Regions from separate parts of the Cobetia sp. 29-18-1 genome, predicted to be linked through region 1. Evidence: predicted binding sites of a transcription regulator. Region 1 holds the regulator's gene; each other region holds the start of a gene.
What was found. The regulator PhoB, encoded in region 1, activates phosphate uptake and scavenging genes when phosphate is short. The targets are predictions, from matches to a motif close to TGTCATANNNNTGTCANA.

Region 1 (4,987 bases):
GCCCCTGTGGCGCCTCTTTCGCCCCGCACCTGCCCACCGGCAGGCCGCGGGGCGATTGCGTCGTGGGAGCGCGAACGGTGTCAGGCGGCCGACAGCTGCGCCGCGCAGGCGGGAGTGCTAGGGTGTGGCTCCGGCCAGCCCGCTGGCTGGCCGGTTCTTTTGAGATGACGAGGACGTCGCATGATTGATGCCGTATCGGCGCTGGTCCGCGGGACCCGCATGGTCTATACCCCCGGGCTGCGCCGCTTCGTATTCGTACCGCTGGCGATCAACCTGGTGCTCTACAGCATCACGCTGTGGGTGTTGTTCAACCAGTTCGGTGGCTGGATCGATTACTGGATGCTCAAGGTACCGGCGTGGCTGGAGTGGCTCAGCTGGTTGATCTGGCCGGTGCTGGTGGTGAGTCTGTTGCTGGTGGTGTTCTTCACCTTCAGCCTGGTGACCAACCTGATCGCCGCGCCCTTCTACGGCATTCTGGCCGAGAAGGTCGAGCATCGTCTGGATGGCACCCTGATCGATGATGACCGCGGCCTGATGAAGATCGGCGTCGATTCGCTGGGACGTGAAATGGCCAAGCTGGGCTACTTCATCCCGCGCATGATCGCGCTGTTCATCATCGGCTTCATCCCGGGCCTGAACCTGCTCTCGCCGCTGTTGTGGGGACTGTTCTCGGCCTGGAGCATGTCGATCCAGTACCTCGACTACCCGATGGACAACCATCAGGTCAGCTTCGGTGACATGAAGCAGCGCCTCAAGGCGCGCTGGTGGCCCTCACTGACCTTCGGCGCCGCGGTGTTCGTCATGACGCTGGTGCCGCTGGCCAATCTGCTGTTCATCCCGGGCGCCGTCGCCGGGGCGGTACTGATGTGGCAGAGCCACTACCGTCAGTTGCCGGCACCGCGTCGTTGAGACAGCCTGTCGCTGAAATAGCCGCAGCGTCGTCTGATTGACCAAACGAAACGCCCCGCAGTCGCCTCCTTTCGAGGTGGCTGCGGGGCGTTCTGCGTTGGGCTGGCGTCCGGGTCAGATCATCACTGAGTCAGCCCATCACTGGGCTAGCGCACTGCTGGCCTGGGGAGCGCTTGCCTGACAGGCGCGCTCGTCGGGGAAGTGACAGCGGAAGCGCGCACCCTCGCCGGGGTGGCTGTCGATCTCCAGATGGCCCTGATGGCGAATCAGCACATGCTTGACGATGGCAAGCCCGAGGCCGGTGCCTCCCGTGGCGGTGCTGCGGCCCTTGTCGATGCGGTAGAAGCGCTCGGTCAGGCGCGGCAGGTGCACCGGGTCGATGCCATCCCCATCATCTTCCACCTCGACCAGCAGGCCCGGGTCATCCGCCTTCCAGCGCAGGGTGATATGGCAGTCTTCGGGGGTGTAGCGCACCGCATTGAAGACCAGATTCGAGATCGCGCTGCGCAGTTCCTGCTCCTCACCGCGCAGTGACAGGCTGGCATCGGCCTCGATGGAGAAGGTGTGGCGCCCCTGGGACAGGCCTTCGGCGTCGTCGCGGATATGGCCGAGCAGGGCGCTCATGTCGATGCAGCGACCGTTGTCGGACAGTTCGTCGGTTTCCAGGCGTGACAGGGTCAGCAGGTCCTCGACCAGGTGCTGCATGCGGTCGGTCTGGCTCTGCATCTGGCCCAGTCCACGCTGCCAGCGAGGTGGCAGGTCATCGGCGTAATCGGAGTAGGTCTCGAGATAGCCGGCCAGCACCGTCAGCGGCGTGCGCAGCTCATGGGAGACATTGGCCACGAAGTCGCGGCGCATCTCTTCCAGACGATAGAGGCGGGTGACGTCACGCAGCATGACCAGACGCTCGTTGTCACCGAACAGGGTGATGGAGATCTGCAGCGTCAGGTTGTCAGACAGCGGCGACTGGAGCGTCAGCGGCTCGCGGTAGGCCAGCCGATTGAAGTAGTCGATGAAGACGGGGTCACGCAGATAATTGGTGATGTGCTGGCCACGGTCGTGGCTGGCCTTGAGACCGACCAGCTGCTCGGCAGCGCTGTTCCACCATTCCATGTCACCGTGGTTGTCCAGCATCACCAGGCCGTCGCGCATGGCCTCGGAGGATTCCTGGATACGGTTGAGGATGCTGCGCAGTCGCTCCTGAGCCTGACGCTGGCCCTTCTGGTAGCGGTAGAGACGATCGAGCAGGTCTCCCCAGACGCCATCGCCGGGCGGCGGCTCTTCATGGGGATTGGTGATCAGCCAGGTGTAGAGGCTCTTCAAGTGCTTGAGATGGACGAACAGATACAGCGAAAGGCCCAGCGCCAGGCCCCAGCCCAGATGGCCCAGCAGGCCACCGATAAGGCCGAAGCCACCGGCAAGGTAGCCGAGGCGCCATAGCTCGTTGGTCCAATAGCGCATGAATCCCTCAGGCCTGAGCGCTGAAGCGGTAACCGGTGCCGCGGACGGTCTGGATCAGATGCTGATGGCCTGTGCCCAGCGCCTTGCGCAGGCGACGGATGTGCACGTCCACGGTGCGCTCCTCGACATAGACGTTGCCGCCCCATACCTGATCGAGCAGCTGGCTGCGCGTGTAGGCACGCTCCTGATGCGTCATGAAGAACTGCAGCAGGCGATATTCGGTCGGGCCGACATCCAGCGAGTTGCCGTGGGCGGTGACGCGGTGGCTGGCCGGGTCGAGCATCAGGCCTTCGACTTCCACCGCCTCCTCGACTCCCTTGGGAGTGGTGCGACGCAGCACGGCCTTGAGACGGGCGACCAGCTCGCGCGGCGAGAAGGGCTTGGTGATGTAGTCGTCGGCACCGGCTTCCAGGCCTTGAATCTTGTTGTCTTCCTCGCCCTTGGCGGTCAACAGGATGATCGGCAGCTCCGAGGTGGTCTCGTCACGCTTGAGACGCCGCGCGAGCTCCAGGCCACTGGTGCCCGGCATCATCCAGTCCAGCAACAGCAGATCGGGCTTTTCATCGACGACGATGGCGTGGGCGTCCTGGGCATTGTCTGCCTCCAGCACGCGGTAATCCGCCATTTCGAGGGCAACGGCGATCATCTCGCGAATCGAGGATTCATCGTCGACAATCAGTACGGTCTTGGAGCTCATCGCTAGATCCCATGCAGCAGTCGGCGCACGCGCCAGAATGACAAGTCGATGACGATTACAACCCGCTTATATGACAACGAGATGACAACTGCCAGCATGGCAGCTTGCACGCAAGCCTGCCAGCCACCTTGGAGGCGCGGCAGGCAGGCATGATCCGTGGGCTGGGAAGCAACAGAGGGCAGGGGTCGCTTTAATTTAAATAATACTAATGTTTATGCAGGAGTCAGCTCATCGGCCAGGTCGCAAGGGCGATACCGGCGAAGATCAGCAGCCCCGTCCAATGATTGTTGAGGAACGCCTGGAAGCAGGGCGCACGCTCACGCTCACGGATCAGACGTTGCTGCCAGACGAAGGTGACGGCGGCGGCAGCCAGCCCCAGCCAGTAGAAGATGCCCAGCGCCAGGTGCAGGCCGATGCCGATCAACATCACCAGCATGCCCAGCTGCAACAGGCCGATCATCAGCTTGTCGGCACGCCCGAACAGCACGGCGGTGGACTTGATGCCTACCTTGAGGTCGTCATTGCGATCGACCATCGCGTAGGCGGTGTCGTAGGCCACCGTCCACATCAGGTTGGCCGCGAACAGCCACCAGCCGTAGGTCGGTACCTCCTCCAGCGTCGCGGCGAAGGCCATCGGAATCGCCCAGCCGAAGGCGGCGCCCAGCACCACCTGGGGCAGATGATGGAAGCGCTTCATGAACGGATAGCTGGCCGCCAGCAGTACGGCGACGATCGACAGCAGCACCGTGGTCAGGTTGGTGAAGCACACCAGCACGAAGGCGGCCGCGACCAGCCCCCCGAACAGCGTCAGCGCCTCGCGCTCCGAAATGCGACCCGAGGTCAGCGGCCGGTCACGCGTGCGCTCGACATGCTTGTCCCAATGGCGGTCGGCGTAGTCGTTGATGACGCAGCCGGCGGCGCGCATCAGATAGACCCCGGCGATGAAGATCAGCAGGGTCGTGCGCTCGGGAATGCCATCTGCCGCCAGCCACAGTGCCCACAGGGTCGGCCACATCAGCAGCCAGGTGCCGATGGGGCGGTCCAGCCGTGTCAGGGCGAGGTAGTCGGCCAGTCTGGAAGGACGCGAAGCGGCGGAAGTGGATGACGCGGTCATCGGGGCTCCTGGGCGGGTGGTAGTGGGCAAGGGAAGAGAGGGAAACGAGGCCAGTCGGGCGCAAGGCTCAGGCCAGCTGCAGCGCGTGCTGGAAGGCCGGCGTGAAGCCCTCCTGCACCAGCACCTTGAAGCGACCATGCGAGAACATCGAGCGGCGCATCCACAGGCTGGTGGTGCGGGCCAGCGGCCTGGGGCTCGAAAGCACCAGCGGGGCGCGGCTGACATCGATGGCGCTGCGGGTCAGGTCGGGCTGGCGAAACAGCCAATGGCCCAGCGAGCGCTCGCCCAGCGTCGAGAGGCGATGACCGTGGGCCAGGTCCAGCGCCGCCAGCGAGCGTGCGATCACCCATGGCGTATCGCCATGACAGAGCGCCACTTCGCGCCGCCAGACATGCCGGCGTGGGCCGATGCCCAGCAGGCGTGCCTCATCCAGCCGCGCGGGGCCGGTGTCCTGCAGCAGCAGGCGCACGCGCAGGCCCTGGATTGGCTGGCCATCGCGTTCATCCTGCTGCTGCATGGCGCTGGCAAGACGCTGGGTCAGCGAGTCCGTCGAGGAGAGCCACGCCCACCAGCCGGCCGGCATGACACCTTGCAGCGCGGCAGCCGGCTGCCAATGACGGCGCACCGCCGCCGAAGCAGCGGGTGCGGCGCGCGTGGGCAAAGGCCAGCGAGGCGCAGGCTGGCACAGGGGCTCGGTTGACGAATGAGGCGCCTCACAGGTGGAGGTCTGTGGCGTGAGCGCTGCGCGATGAGGCTCGCCTGCTGGGCATCGGACCACGGTGAATTCCCTGTCAGGATGACGAAAT
Region 2 (4,987 bases), on a different contig from region 1:
ATGGAAACGTCAGCATCCACCGGCATGTCCGACTCGCCATAGTTGAGCATGTCCGGGGCGATGACACGATAATGCCTGGCCAATTCCGGCATCACATCACGCCACATCAGCTTGTTGGTCGGAATGCCGTGAATCAACAACAGCGGCTGACCTTCACCCATTTCCTTGTAGGCAATGCGGTGACCTTCGATCATCGCATAACGGGTTTCCAGGGCTTCCATTGTCACGTTGTCGTGGCTCATTGCTGACCTCTTCGCTTGATGAATACTCAATCACGGCCTGGCGAAACAGTGCTATATCGCGGTGTTGCCGTGAACGTGGGACCACTTTACGGATTCCTGAGCGATCACTCAAGCACGATTTTGATTGATTGCTCAAAATACGCTTTAATGGCCCCATCAAATTCAAGGGAAACGCCCATGGCCCGTGTCATCAACCGCAGTCTGCTCGATCTTCGCCGCCTGACCATCAACCTGGTGACCTACCCGGAAGGCCACAGCGTGATGCGCCACAACGACCCGATGGGCAGCGGCAGCTACTACAAGCTCAATATCGTGCTCAAGAAGCCCCGCCAGGGCGGTGTCTTCGAGACCGATGGCAGCCTCTTTCGCCTTGCGGACCGCGTGGTGCTGTTTCGCCCCGACCTTCACGAACACAGCGTCAGCCGCATCGAGCGCGGCAAACGCGTACTGCTGAGCATCGCCTTGCACGCGCCCTGGCGCTGACCCGCAATGGGACTGCGCAAAAGAACCTGACCCAAAAGCGGATAATGAGCCAGATAGCGGGTAGCGCCTGGCGACAAAAAACGCCAGTCAGCAATCGCTGACTGGCGTTTTTTCCCACCTGAATCCAGGCCAGGAACGACGTGCTCGACAATGTGCTGCCTTGGCTATTCCATCCGGTCCAGCCCGACGCGATAACGGGCAAAGCCCATCTCGTCCTGATCCACCAACGTCATCGGGTAGACCGCCTGGGCATCAATGAACTGCTGCGCATCCGCGCCGGGGGCGGTGGTGAAGCGAATGTCCAGCGGGGTATCGGTGTCGATCGCGGCGAGCCGCCAGTTGTGATCCGCCGCGGGGTCCACCGCGCCCTGCTGCTGTGTCTGGCGCGAGATGTACTGGGCCAGAATGCTGCGATTTTCATCCGGTGACGCGAAGGCGACATGTGACTCTCCGGTGCCGGGGAAGTCCTCGCCGTAGGCGCGATAGTTGTTGGTCGCAAGCAGGAAGACATCGTCGTCCTTGACCGGCTCGCCCTGGTAGGTGAGGCCCTGGATACGGTGGGCATCGGCGTCGATCAGCGTGCAATTGCCGTCGTAACGCGCCGGCTGCGTGACATCCACCTGATAGTCGACGCCATCGATCACGTCGAAGTTGTAGCTGCGGAAACCTTCCCAGTTGATCAAGGGCTGGGGCGTGGCGAGACCCGGATCAATGCGATGGAACTGGCCGGCGCTGCACTCGAGCCATTCCCGCACTTCCCTGCCGGTGACCTTGAGCGCCACCAGCGTATTCGGATAGAGATAGAGATCGGCGGCATTGCGGAAGCTCAGCTCGCCCGCCTCCATCTCGGTGAACTGGGTCGGGTCATTGTGACGGCCGCCGACCTTGAACGGCGCAGCCGCCGAGAGAATCGGCAAGCCTTCCAGGTCCGGGTCGCCTTCGACGAAGCGTTTGACGTAATCGGCCTGGGCGCGATTGACGACCTGGATCGTCGGGTCGTCCTGCACCAGCGCCAGATAGCTCTTCATCGCCGCACTGGCGCGGCCGATGCTGCGATTGACGTACTCGCGCGTGGCGTCGTGCTCATGATCGATCAGCGCCGCCAGTTCGGCATCTTCCGCCACCTGTGCCTCGCCGCCCACCTGAATCGGGCGGGCTTCTGTCTGACCGCTCACGACCCGCCACTGGCCCGAGGCATTGCTCAGTTCGAGATCCATCACGCCCACATGGCTGCCCCAATGCCCCGGCATCATCGCCGGCACGCCATTCAGGGTGCCCCTGGCGATATCGGCCCCCGGTACCTCGGCGAATTCCTCGCTGGGGAAGACGGCATGGGCATGCCCGAAGGCAATGCCATCGATGCCCTCGACCTGCGAGAGGTAATACACCGAATTCTCGGCCATCACCCGATAAGGGTCGGTCGAGATGCCGGAGTGCGGGATGGCGATCACCACATCCGCGCCCGCCCGGCGCATCTCGGGTACCCAGCGCCTGGCGCTCTCGGTGATGTCCTCGGCCGTCAGGCGGCCCTGGAGGTGCTTGCGGTCCCAGGTCATCACCTGCGGCGGCGCGAAGCCGATATAGCCGATCTTCAATGTCTGAGCGTTGCCCTCACTGTCGGTGAAGGCATGGGGGGTGATCTGGTAGGGCGTGAAGTACGGCTCGCCTGTCGTGGCGTCCAGCAGGTTGGCGTTCACATAGGGGAACTGCGCGCCGGACAGCGCCCGTTCGAGATACTCGAGCCCGTAATTGAATTCATGATTGCCGATATTGCCGACATCGTAATCCAATTGATTCATGACCTTGTAGGCCGGGAAGACATCGCCCTCCTCGAGCCCCTCCGCCGCCATGTAATCGCCCATCGGGCTGCCCTGGATGAGGTCGCCATTGTCCAGCAGCACGCTGTTGGCCACCTCGGCACGCGCCTGCTTGATCAGACTCGCCGCGCGGACCAGACCGATGCGCACGCTGGGACGGTCCTTGTAATAGTCGTAATCCATCACGTTGGCGTGGATGTCGGTGGTCTCGATCACGCGCAGTGACAGCGTCGCGGCATTGGCTGGCTGAGCGATCATGAAGATACCTCCGAGACTGGCCAGGCCAAGGATGGCTGCCCGCAAAGGCGGCTTGCGCCGACGTCCGGGGTGCTGCGCAACACCTGGCGCGTCAGACGCCCGTTGATCTTCGCTAGCCGATGAAGCATTCGCCATCTCTCACTTCCTTGTCATGGGGGGATGTGCCAGTGCCCCTTGGGGGCAGCGCTCCATTATTCAGATGCCGACGCCTCAGGCAACTGGCGGTCCCTGCCCGCCAGCCAGCCGACACCCGCCATCAGCACACTGAGGACGGCGCAGACCATCAGTGCCAGCTGCCAATTGCCCTGCATATCGTAGAGCGCGCCGATCAGCGGCGGCCCCATGGCCGCGAGCAGATAGCCCAGCGTCTGCGCCATGCTCGACAGCGACGCCGACTGCATGGCATCGCGCGCCCGCAGCCCCATGAACGACAAGGCGAGAATGAAGCTGGCCCCGGAGCCCGCGCCCAGCAACAGCACCCACACCAGTGCCCACTTTGGCATCAGCCATAGCCCGATGAATCCCGCCAGCGACATGCAGGGCGTCGCGAAGGCGATCAGGCGTTGATCCTTCAGGCGCGGCATCAGGGGCACCAGAATCAATCCCGGCAATGCGGAGGCCAGCTGGAGCAGGCCATGCAGCGAGCCCGCCTTCTCGGCCGAGAAGCCATTGTCCGCCAGTATGCTCGGCAGCCAGCTGTTGACGGTATAGAACAGCAGCGAATTGATGCCCATGAAGAGCGTCACCTGCCAGGCCAGTGGCGAGTGCCACACGGCTGCCTGACGCACCGGACGCGCGGCACCCTTCTCGGCACCCTTCTCGGCTTCCTTCGCCGCCGCCGGCAGGGAGCGACGTGACAACTGCGGCCACCACACCCCCATCGTCACCAATGGCAAAACGACCACTATGAGCATCGCGTACTGCCAGCCAGCGCTGCTGCCCTGGGCCAACGGCACCATCAGCGCCGAGGCGATGGCGGCCATGATGCCCATGGTCAGCACATAGCAGGAGGTCAGCAGCGCGACATGCTGCGCAAAGCTGCGTTTGACCAGACTGGGCAGCAGCACATTGCCCACGGCGATGCCCGCCCCGATCAGGCCGATACCCAGATAGAGCGCCAGCATGCTGCCCTGCACCCGCAGCACGATGCCCGCGGCGATCGTCACCAAGGCGAGGAAGAGACTGCGTTCAAGCCCGAGACCTCTGGCGAGGCGCGGCACCCAGGGCGAGACGACGACGAAGGCCAGCAGCGGCAGGATCATCAACAGGCCAGCCGCCGTGGCATTGAAGCCCAGCGCCGCCTGCAGGCGCTCCAGCAGTGGCGCGATACTGGTGAAGGGCGCACGCAGGTTCATGGCGATCAACAGGATACCGGCGATCAATACGGCCGGATGGCTCAGTCTCCGGACAGGAGACGAGTGGCAGAGTTCAGTCATGAGGCGCTCGCAGCGATCGTGAAATGGGGTAATGGCGGGACGACACCCAAGAGATGAGTCCGCGCACAGAGTGAGGCTAGCTTAATCCCCTCGCCCACTGCAGAATTGAGCCATCATGACATCAGATCACTGAAATCAGACAATCTGCGAGCCGCCATGTCAGTGACCACACCCGCCCTACCGTCATCGCCCGGGGTCAGCACCCGTGGCCCCGATCAGGTGCCCTTCTCCAGCAGCGTCTGCGAGCACGACCCGGACATCTACGAGATTCCGGCCAGCGCACTGCATGTCGAGACCGGCCAGCAGGTGATGGAGGTGCCGATCCACCAGCATCGCAAGGGACAGCTGGTGATCGCCCTGCATGGCGTGGTGACCAGTCGCGTACCGGAAGGTCTGTGGATGGTGCCGCCGCACAGCGGGGTCTGGATTCCCGGCAACCTGCCCCACAGCAACCACCTGACCCGTGGCGGCCGCGTCTGCCACCTGTTCATCGAGCCCGGTGCGCTCGAGATGCCAAGCCACAGCTGCACGCTGTCGATCTCGCCCCTGCTGCGTGAGCTGGTGTTGCGCCTGGCGGAGCTGCCCCAGCCGTATCCTGAACAGGGGCCGACCGCGCGGCTGGTCGGTGTGCTGCTGGAAGAGCTGGCCTGCATGCCCAGCGAACGTCTGCACCTGCCCTTGCCCGAAGACCCGCGGCTGACCCGCATCAGCGATGCCCTGATCAAGACCCCGGACGACCGACGCACCCTGG
Region 3 (4,987 bases), on a different contig from region 1:
GCCGGGTTGTAGACCGAAATCATCTCGCCCTGGGATGAGGCGACGAATTCGTTGTTGATGAAGTTCTTGTCAGTGCGCATGCATCACTCCTCCTGAATTTGGCCTACAGGCTATGAAGTGACGCCAAAGGTGTCAAACTGTTTTTCACATGTAGAAATAGATTTCCGTATATAGAATTTTGTTTGGGAATTATAGTTGGGCGAGTACTGCTGGTGGGAATGGCGTGAAGGTGATTTCGTACGCCATTGCCTACCCATGGCCATCAGTCTGGAAACAGGGAAATCAGCGTCCTGTCAGTGCGTTCAGCAACAACTGGTCATCCTTGTTGCCGGGTACTCCAGCGTTTCCGCGTTCAAGGTTTCATTGAAAGTCTTTCTCCGCGCCGCGGGTTTTTCAGCCAGGCAGCGAAAGATAGTGTCAGTCACTTCCCGAGACAGAGCTGCTGCCACGTGACGCAGCAGGTCTTGCCGTTGGGCCGATGACAACCATTGACTATAAGGGGCATCTCCATGCTCACCTTGATCGTGAAATTTGACGTCAAGCCCGAACAACTCGCTACCTTCAAGCAGGCCTTGGCTGACAACAAGCTGGGCTCAGCGGCTGAACCGGGGATGCTGGAAATGCGTTTCTTCGCGGCCAAGGATTCTCCCACCGCCATCCACGCCTGTGAGCTCAACCAGGCGGCTGTCATGAAATCCTGCAGCGTCAGCGGCACATAAGCTGGCAGGCCAGTGCGAGTCACGCGAATGTGATAGTTTCTGGAGCATCCAGCCGTTTGTCGGCGCAGAGTCCCGGGCATTTTCTTCGCCGGCGGGGCAAGCGGCGCCATGTTATTACCCGGTAGTGGCAACCCTCTTCATCTTTGGTCAGGACTCCTCGTCATGAGTGATGCGTATTACCTCCACCTTACCGATCGCCTGCGCGAACAGCTGAAGGATCCTGATGCCTTTGAAGAGGGGCGTTTGCCTTCTGAACGAGTGCTGGCCGAGCGCTTCGATACCACGCGCGTGACGTTGCGTCAGGCGTTGGGGCAGCTGGAGGGAGAAGGGCGCATTCATCGCAGCAATCGCCGTGGGTGGTTCGTGTCGCCGCCACGGCTGGATTACGACCCCACGCGTGACTCCGGCTTCAATGACTATGTGACGGCGCAGGGACGGCGGCCACGGACGGAAGTGCTGCTGACCGATGTTCAGGCCTACCCACCGGCTGCGCAAGCGCTGGGCCTGGCGGCCCAGACACCGCTCTATCATATTCGCCGCCGGCGTTTCGTGGATGAGCGCGCAGTGCTCAGCGAGTCGATGTGGGTGGTGCCGGAGCGCGCCCCGGGGCTGCTCGAGGAGGGCCAGTTCGGGGTGTCACTGTGGGCGGAGCTGCGCGGGCGCTACGGCCTGACGCTGGCCCACCGTGAGCTGCGCTTCTACTCCGAGTCGCTGGGGGAGCAGGCCGCCCGGGAGCTGGGGGTCGCCATGGGCAGCCCCGGTCTGACCGTGCGTCGCGCTACCTTCGATGAGCAGCATCGTCCCATCGGCTATGACGAAGAGCGCTGGCTGCACAATGCGCTGTGCATCACCGTCACGCTCAAGAACAAGCCCTGAGCCCGCGCTGCAGGGACACTATATGAGATAACACTGTTTCACCGGGCCTTCAACTGACTGTCACGGGGGTGTCATTCGGCCCGCTCATACTCTTGGTATATACCAGATGGTGAGAGCCATTCATTCCAAGCGTTGGAGAGTCCCGATGTCCTTCTTGACCCGTTCCTTCCTCACCCGTTCCTTGCTGGCCAGTGCCGTTGGTCTGGTCGTTTCCCTCAATGCCCAGGCGGCCACCGAGCTCACCGTCTATACCGCGGTGGAGTCCGATGATCTGCAGAAATATGCCGAGCGCTTCCAGCAGGCGCACCCGGATATCGACATCAAATGGGTGCGCGACTCCACGGGCGTGATCACCGCACGATTGCTTGCCGAGAAGGACAACCCGCAGGCGGATGTGGTGTGGGGCCTGGCCGCGACCAGCCTGCTGGTGCTCGAGAAGGAAGGCATGCTGTCGCGTTATGCCCCCAAGGGAGTCGAGGCGCTGGATAGCAAGTTCGTCGACCCCGCCTACCGTGATGGCCAGGACCCGTCCTGGGTCGGGATGGACGCCTGGGTCGCCTCGCTCTGCTACAACACCGTCGAAGGTGAGCGACTGGGAGTGCCCAAGCCGACGTCCTGGGAAGACCTCACGCGTCCCGAGTTCAAGGGCCACGTGATCATGCCCAATCCGAGTTCTTCCGGTACCGGCTATCTGGATGTCGCCAGCTGGTTGCAGCTGTGGGGTGACGAGGGCGGCTGGGAGTACATGGACCGCCTGCACGACAACATTGCCCGCTATACCCACTCAGGCTCCGCGCCCTGCAATCTGGCCGGTTCCGGCGAGGCCGTGGTCGGTGTGTCCTTCGCCTTCCGAGGCGCGCGCCTCAAGGCACAGGGCGCACCGGTGGACCTGGTCTTCCCCGAGGAAGGGCTGGGCTGGGACATGGAAGCCGCGGCGATCATGAAGGGCACCGACAAGCGTGAGGCGGCGCAGGCACTGATGGATTGGGCAGTGTCCAAGCCGGCCAATGAACTCTACAACGAAGGCTATGCGGTCGTGGCCTATCCGGGGGTGGCCAAGCCGATCGAGCATTATCCGGCCAATATCACCGAGATGATGATCGAGGCTGACTTTGCCAAGGCGGCCAACCAGCGGGATGAAGTGCTCGCCGAATGGCAGCGCCGTTACGACGGCAAGTCCGACAGTCAGTAAGTCACGCCCAGCCACCTTCGTCATTGCCCCGGCGCCTTGCGCCGGGGTCGGGAGTTTCTCGCATGTCTCTTGTGACCGCACCCCCGCGTCATCACGCCTCGCGTCAAGCGCCGCCAGCGACTGCCGGCGCCTCGCCGCGCGCGGTATCCGCCCCTGCAGCCCGGGCGCCTGCGCGTGACGCAGCGCCTCAGGCACTCACCACGCGTTCTGCGTCGTCAGACAGCATCCACCTCAAGATCAGCGGCCTCACCAAGCGCTATGGCCAGTTCACGGCCCTGAGCGAGATCGATCTCGCGATCCGCGAAGGCGAGTTCGTGTGCTTCCTCGGCCCCTCCGGCTGTGGCAAGACCACCTTGCTGCGCGCCATCGCCGGGCTTGCGCCGCAGAGCGAAGGCACCATCCACCAGCGCGGCCAGGACATCTCACGGCTGCCGCCGCAGGCGCGCGACTTCGGCATCGTCTTCCAGTCCTATGCGCTGTTCCCCAATCTCACCGTGTTCGACAATGTGGCCTATGGGCTGCGCAATCGGCGCGATGCGCGTGACGCGATGCGCCGCCGCGTGACGGAGCTGCTCACCCTGGTGGACCTGGCCGGCAGTGAAGGCAAGTATCCGGCGGCACTGTCCGGGGGCCAGCAGCAACGCGTGGCATTGGCGCGGGCGCTGGCGACCGAGCCGGGGCTGCTGTTGCTCGATGAGCCGCTGTCGGCACTGGATGCGCGCGTACGCCTGCATCTGCGCAGTCAGATCAAGGCACTGCAGGCACGGCTGGGCGTCACCACCATCATGGTGACCCACGACCAGGAAGAGGCCCTGGCCATGGCGGACCGCATCGTGGTGATGAACCATGGCGTGATCGAGCAGATCGGCACTCCCGCCGAGATCTACCGTCAGCCGGCGAGCGCCTTCGTGGCCGAATTCATCGGCAGCATGAACTTCCTGCAATGCTGTCCCGAGAACGCCAGTACTCTGCGTCTGGGCCAGCAGCGACTGGAATGCGCGGCGCATGATCTTGAGGGGCTGGATCAGGCGCGTCTGGCCATTCGCCCGGAAGCCGTCTCGCTGTGCGCAGTGGGTGAGGGGCTGTCGGCGCAGGTGGATCACGTCGAGTTTCTCGGCGCCTTCCTGCGTATCACTCTGACGCTTGAGGGCTGTGGGCAGACACTGTCGGCGGATGTGGCGCTCAAGGACAGCGAGTCACTGGGCGTGCGGGTCGGTGCTCGGGTGGGTGTGCGTCTGCCGTCCGAGGCGATCCGCCTGTATCCGTTGGTGGAGGCGCAGGCATGATGGCGCGCGCATTGCCCTTGTCGGGTCGGCTGTCTGGCGAGTCCGGCTTGCGTCTGTTGATGTTGCTGCTGGCCTTGGCGCTGCTGGTCATCGGGCTGCTGTTGCCGCTGGCCACCATGCTGATCAAGAGCGTGCAGGACCGCAGCGGCGACTTCGTCGGCCTGGCCAACTTCGCGCGCTATGTGCAGACGCCGGCGCTGGTCGGCTCGATCATCAATTCCGTCAGCATCGCGTTGATCAGTACCCTGACGGTGGTGAGCCTGACCTTCCTGTGCGCGTACGGCACCACCCGCACCTGCATGCCGGGCAAGCGCGTCTTCCGCATGCTGTCCATCCTGCCGCTACTGGCTCCGTCACTGCTGCCAGCCATCAGTCTGGTGTATCTTTTCGGCAATCAGGGCTGGTTCAAGGATGTGCTGCTGGGGGAGAGCATCTACGGCCCCATCGGCATCGTGATGGGCATGACATTCTGGATCTTCCCGCATGCGCTGATGATCATGATGACGGCGCTCAGCAACAGCGATGCCCGTCTCTATGAAGCCGCGGACGCGCTGGGAACGCCCAAATGGCGCAGCTTTCTGACCATCACCTTGCCGGGTGCGCGCTACGGCATCATCTCCTGTGCCTTCGTGGCCTTCACGCTGGCGATCACCGATTTCGGCGTGCCGAAGATCATTGGCGGGCAGTTCAGTGTGCTGGCCACCGATGTCTATCGTCAGGTGGTGGGGCAGCAGAACTTCCAGATGGGCGCGGTGGTCAGCGTCATCCTGCTGTTGCCGGCCTTGCTGTCCTTCGCGGTGGACCGCTGGATCCAGCGCCGTCAGGTCGCGCAGCTCTCGGCGCGCGCCGTGCCCTGGCAGCCGACGCCAAGCCCGCTGCGTGACTGGGTCTTCGCGCTGCTCTGCTATGGCGTG
Region 4 (4,987 bases), on a different contig from region 1:
TGATGACGCCCTTGCACAATTCATCATAAATTATCTTATGTACCAGCTGGCGTTCGTCTTCTGCCGGAACGACGACGTCAATACCGAACTTTTCGGCAAGGCGACCTTTATAAAAACCCTGCTCCATGGTGAAACGCGTGCCCAGCAGCCCGACGCTCTTGATGCCGTCGCCGAGCACCTTCGCTGCCGTGGCATCCGCAATATGGATGACAGGGATGGAAATCGCAGTCTCTATCTCTGCGAAGACCTTGTGCATGGTATTCGTGCAGATCACCAGACATTCAGCCCCTCCGGCCTCTACTGCCTTGGCTGACTCTGCAAGGATGTCAGCCGTCCTGTCCCACTCACCCGCATGCTGATAGCTTTCGATGATACTGAAATCCACACTCTGCAAGCAGATCTTCGCGCTATGAAGACCGCCCAGGCGCGCATTGATTTCGCGATTGATAGCGCTGTAATAACTGACGGTGGATTCCCAACTCATTCCTCCCAACAGACCAATAGTCTTCATCAGCGAATCCTTGTCGACAGAGAGATTGAAGCCACGTACAGGTCTGGATGACTACCTACAAGAACGACGATTCAAACCAGCGTAGGCAAGGGAAACACCCCAGTTCATCACATGCTGATCAACATACCGTTCAGACACGAGAAAGGCGACCCGAAGGTCGCCTTTCTCATTTTTCCAATTCAGCTCTGGATCATGCGTCGGCTTAGCCGAACATGCCCTTGAACATGAAGAAGAACAGGATCGACAGGATCGCGCCGGCCGGCAGAGTGATCAGCCAGGACATCACGATGGTGCCGATCACGCGCAGGTTGAGCGCTGCCATGCCGCGTGCCAGACCTACCCCCAGCACCGCACCGACGAGGGTGTGGGTGGTGGAGATCGGCAGGCCGGTGCCGGAGGCCAGCACGACGGTCGAGGCGGCGGCCAGCGTGGCCGCGAAGCCGCGTGACGGCGTCAGCTCGGTAATGCCGGTGCCGACAGTGGCAATGACGCGACGACCATAGGTGACCAGGCCGACGACGATACCGCCGCCACCCAGCACGAGGACCCACCACGGCATGCTCGCCTTGGCGCCGATCTGACCGGCAGAGTCGACGACGCTGATGATGGCCGCCAGCGGACCGACCGCATTGGCCACGTCGTTGGAGCCGTGGGCGAAGGCCATCGCACAGGCGGTGAACATCATCAGCAGGCCGAACACCTTCTCGACGCCGCTGAAGTCGAAGTCGTCACCGGTGGCGCGATTCTTCTCCTTGAGGCGTGAACGCGCGACCTTGCGCTCCATCAGCACGCCGATACCCATCACGATGGCGCCGATGACGACGGCCAGCAGCAGGCTGGATTCGAAGCTCAGGTGCAGGCCGACATGCTTGAGGCCCTTGACCATGGTCACCATCGAGATGATGAAGCCGACCAGGAACATGTACATCGGCACGTAGCGCTTGGCGGCCGCGAACGGGTCTTCGTTGTCGAAGATCAGCGTCTGCACGGACTTGAACAGCACGAAGGCGATGGAGCCCGCCAGCAGCGGCGAGACCAGCCAGGAGGCCGCGATCTGACCGACCTTGGTCCATTCGACGGCATCCACACCCAGACCCGCAGCGGAGAAGCCGACGATGGCGCCGACGATGGAGTGGGTGGTCGAGACCGGCCAGCCCTTCATGGAAGCGATCAGCAGCCAGATACCGGCGGCCAGCAGCGAGGCCAGCATGCCGTAGACCAGGAACTGCGGATTCTCGATCAGCAGTGACGGGTCGATGATGCCCTTGCGGATGGTGTCAGTCACCTCACCACCGGCAAGCCAGGCACCGAGGAATTCGAAGATCACGGCGATGATGATCGCCTGCTTGATGGTGATCGCCTTGGAACCTACCGAGGTTCCCATGGCATTGGCGACGTCATTCGCACCCACACCCCATGCCATGAAGAAACCGAACAGACAGGCAAGAATGACGAGCACATCGCCGTATTGAGCAATGATGGACATAGAAGACTCTTGGACAGATGGCAGGACGTCCTGATGGCGCTCAGCGCGCCATCAGGATCTGCAGTCGGGTACCGACCTTTTCCGCTTGGTCAGCCACATCGCCGACCCAATCGATGATCTTGTAGAGGAAGATCACATCGACGGGCGGGAGGCTGGCTTCCAGCGAGAACAGGGTCTGGCGGATGGCGATCTGCTGTTCGTCGGACTGCTTCTCGAGCTCATGCAGCTCGTTGATCAGCTTGTCGACCAGCTCGCTCATGTTGCGCCCGAAACCGGACTCGACGAGGTCTTCCAGTTCACCCAACGCACGACGCGCCTGGCAGACCGATTCGACCGCAGTCTTGAGATACTCACGCATGGCGGGCACCAGTGCGGTGGGTATCTGCATATGACGACCCAGCATGATCCCGGCGATGTCCTTGGTGACATTCGCGATGGAATCCTGGACATGGATCAGCTCGAGAAGGTCGGAGCGCGAGACCGGCAGGAACAGCGAGTTGGGCAGGTTGAGACGCAGCTGCGTCTTCAACTCGTCCGCTTCACGCTCCAGCCCGCTGATGGTCTTGCGAATGCTGGCTGCCTGCTCCCAATCACCCTGCTCGCAGGCGTCGAAGAAGGTCAGCAAGTGCTGGGCGCACTCGTCGGTCTTGATGATGTGGGTGTGCAGCGCCTTGAAAGGCGAGCGCCCGAACATCGAAGAGAAAGGGTTGGTCGTTACCATAGTGGCCGTCGGCGTTAAGGATTGACGCGCGGAGTGTAGCAAAGCCTTTGTGACGATCACATAACTTTCATCGTAACGTCATGATACCGCCTTGCTGTTGTCATTTACGCAACAACAGCGGCAGTTCGGGGGAACACGAAGGATTCCAGAAGAGAGATTGTCATGTAGCGGCAGGACTCGTGGTCGCTGGCTTTATCCACTGTTCGTAATATAACCAAGGACGTGACGACAGGCAATTGCTGTCACTTCAATGTCATCATGCTGTCATATAAGTGTGATTCGGCCGACAGACCGATATCCCGCATGCCCTTCCGCCCTCCCCGCGCTTGCCTTGCCGCGGGCCAGGCGCGAGCATGAGACACATGAGCCTTCATCACCATGCACCACGCTTGCCGGAGGCTCTGCGGTCCTGGCGCCGCTGTCACCCTCATCCGTCAGCATCTGTCTTCATTCATCCGTACAGGGAGTGCCCATCATGGCGCAGGAAATCGAACTCAAACTGGCACTGTCTCAACCCGTCATTGATCGCGATGCCATTCTGGAGACACTGACGAGCATTGCAGAACTGGCAACGGTCGCCCCCAGGCGGCGCTGGCTGGCCAACACCTACTTCGACACCCCCGAGCATGCGCTGGAGCGCGCGCGCATGGCGCTGCGTCTGCGCCGGAGCGGTGAGGATGCCGACAGTACGGGTGCCCTGCGCCAGACGCTCAAGACCAGCGGCGAGAGCCATGGCGGACTGCATTCACGCGGCGAATGGGAGTGGGAGCTGCCCAAGGGCCAGACCGGCCTCGACCTCGACGGCCTGCGTGACCTGCCGCCCTTGCAGGCGCTGGAAGACGGCGCCCGCGAGCAGCTGCTGAGTGCACTCGCGCCCAGCTTCAGCACCGATTTCGAGCGTCATGCCTGGCAGATCGACGTCAAGGCGACACGCAGCGACGCGAATGTGAGCGACGAGCAGGTCACCGTCGGCGTCGAGATGGCGCTGGACCTGGGCGCGGTGAAGGCCAGTGGTCGCGAAGTGGCCATCCAGGAGATCGAGCTCGAGCTGACCGGCGGCGAAGAACTCGCCCCCGAGGTGAGAGAAGGCGTGCTCTGGCAGCTGGCGGATTCACTGGCCAGCCGCCTGGCACTGCGCCCGGCGGATGCCAGCAAGGCCAAGCGCGGCGCGGCGCTGCGGGATGGCGAATGGCATGAGAAGACGCTGGATACCGCTGACCCCGGCGCGCTGCTGTCCGCCGCCATCGATGCGCTCGATGCCCACGCCGACCGTCAGGCGAAAGACGACCTCAAGTGGCACGCGCATGCGCTGGCCGCCCTGTCGGCCCTTGCATCACGGCTGGCCGCCAGCCAGCATCCCGGCCATATCCATGCGGTGGCGCTGGTCGAGGCGCTGGAAAGCAGCGACGGCGACGCCTCACAGGACTGGGCGACTCGCGACTTCGGCCAGCACAGCCTGTCACTGCTCGCGACGCTGCGCGGCTGAATCTCAGCACGACACTGACTGCCCAGCCGCCAGGCGCTAGACCACTGGCTGATGGACAACGGCCGGGCAGTCACTGAAGGTCACACACTGAGACACCCCCGATACGCCCTGACATTCATCCGGCGTCGTCACGCCCGTCAAGGAAGCCTGCATGCCTGAACGCCAGGGCCCTGCCAATGAATATGGCAGCACGCCGCAAAGCCCCCCAGCGACATCCTCGCACCCCAGTGACTACGAGCCCGCGACGGGCCGCCTGCGCGCGCGGCTGTTCCACTGGATCTTCGAATCCGATACCAAGGCGGCCAAGGCCTTCGATATCGGCCTGATCCTGATGATCTTCGCCAGTGTCGCCGTGGTGATGCTCGACAGCGTGCCCTCGCTGAATGCGCAATACGGCGAGCTGTTCCGCATCATGGAGTGGGGCTTCACGATCATCTTCACGCTGGAATATGCCGTCCGCCTCTACTGCCTGAAGCATCCCGGCACCTGGGCCAAGGGCTTCTACGGCGTGCTCGACCTGCTGTCGATCGCGCCCACCTGGCTGTCGCTGCTGATTCCGGGCGCCCAGGCCCTGCTGGTGGTACGCGTGCTGCGTGTGCTGCGCCTGTTCCGCGTGTTGCGCCTGATGGCCTTCGTCGGCGAGGGCCGCATGCTGGTCGAGGCCATGACGCGCAGCCGGCGCAAGATCCTGCTGTTCTTCATCACCGTGCTCAGCATCGTCACGGTGTTCGGCGCTCTGATCTATCTGATCGAGCCACCCGAGGCCGGCTTCACCTCCATCCC

Region 2: the regulator PhoB is predicted to act here: its motif matches at 2,937-2,954, upstream of QD208_RS06640 (bifunctional 2',3'-cyclic-nucleotide 2'-phosphodiesterase/3'-nucleotidase).
Region 3: the regulator PhoB is predicted to act here: its motif matches at 1,654-1,671, upstream of QD208_RS09760 (putative 2-aminoethylphosphonate ABC transporter substrate-binding protein).
Region 4: the regulator PhoB is predicted to act here: its motif matches at 2,970-2,987, upstream of QD208_RS00880 (CYTH domain-containing protein).

Annotation. Positions count from the first base shown of each region.
Region 1 covers NZ_JARWKS010000009.1:19,048-24,034, reverse strand. Annotated here, with positions in the region: gene cysZ (sulfate transporter CysZ) at 181-909, shown strand; gene phoR (phosphate regulon sensor histidine kinase PhoR) at 1,048-2,370, opposite strand; gene phoB (phosphate regulon transcriptional regulator PhoB) at 2,378-3,067, opposite strand; gene ubiA (4-hydroxybenzoate octaprenyltransferase) at 3,291-4,181, opposite strand; gene QD208_RS08785 (chorismate lyase) at 4,249-4,806, opposite strand.
Region 2 covers NZ_JARWKS010000006.1:114,599-119,585, reverse strand. Annotated here, with positions in the region: gene QD208_RS06650 (alpha/beta hydrolase) at 1-242, opposite strand, end outside; gene QD208_RS06645 (hypothetical protein) at 420-725, shown strand; gene QD208_RS06640 (bifunctional 2',3'-cyclic-nucleotide 2'-phosphodiesterase/3'-nucleotidase) at 890-2,800, opposite strand; gene QD208_RS06635 (MFS transporter) at 2,992-4,236, opposite strand; gene QD208_RS06630 (helix-turn-helix transcriptional regulator) at 4,393-4,987, shown strand, end outside.
Region 3 covers NZ_JARWKS010000010.1:48,711-53,697, reverse strand. Annotated here, with positions in the region: gene aldA (aldehyde dehydrogenase) at 1-80, opposite strand, end outside; gene QD208_RS09770 (antibiotic biosynthesis monooxygenase) at 510-719, shown strand; gene QD208_RS09765 (UTRA domain-containing protein) at 882-1,595, shown strand; gene QD208_RS09760 (putative 2-aminoethylphosphonate ABC transporter substrate-binding protein) at 1,741-2,787, shown strand; gene QD208_RS09755 (putative 2-aminoethylphosphonate ABC transporter ATP-binding protein) at 2,850-4,073, shown strand; gene QD208_RS09750 (putative 2-aminoethylphosphonate ABC transporter permease subunit) at 4,070-4,987, shown strand, end outside.
Region 4 covers NZ_JARWKS010000001.1:197,584-202,570, reverse strand. Annotated here, with positions in the region: gene QD208_RS00895 (aspartate/glutamate racemase family protein) at 1-511, opposite strand, end outside; gene QD208_RS00890 (inorganic phosphate transporter) at 714-1,997, opposite strand; gene QD208_RS00885 (TIGR00153 family protein) at 2,038-2,718, opposite strand; gene QD208_RS00880 (CYTH domain-containing protein) at 3,194-4,204, shown strand; gene QD208_RS00875 (ion transporter) at 4,356-4,987, shown strand, end outside.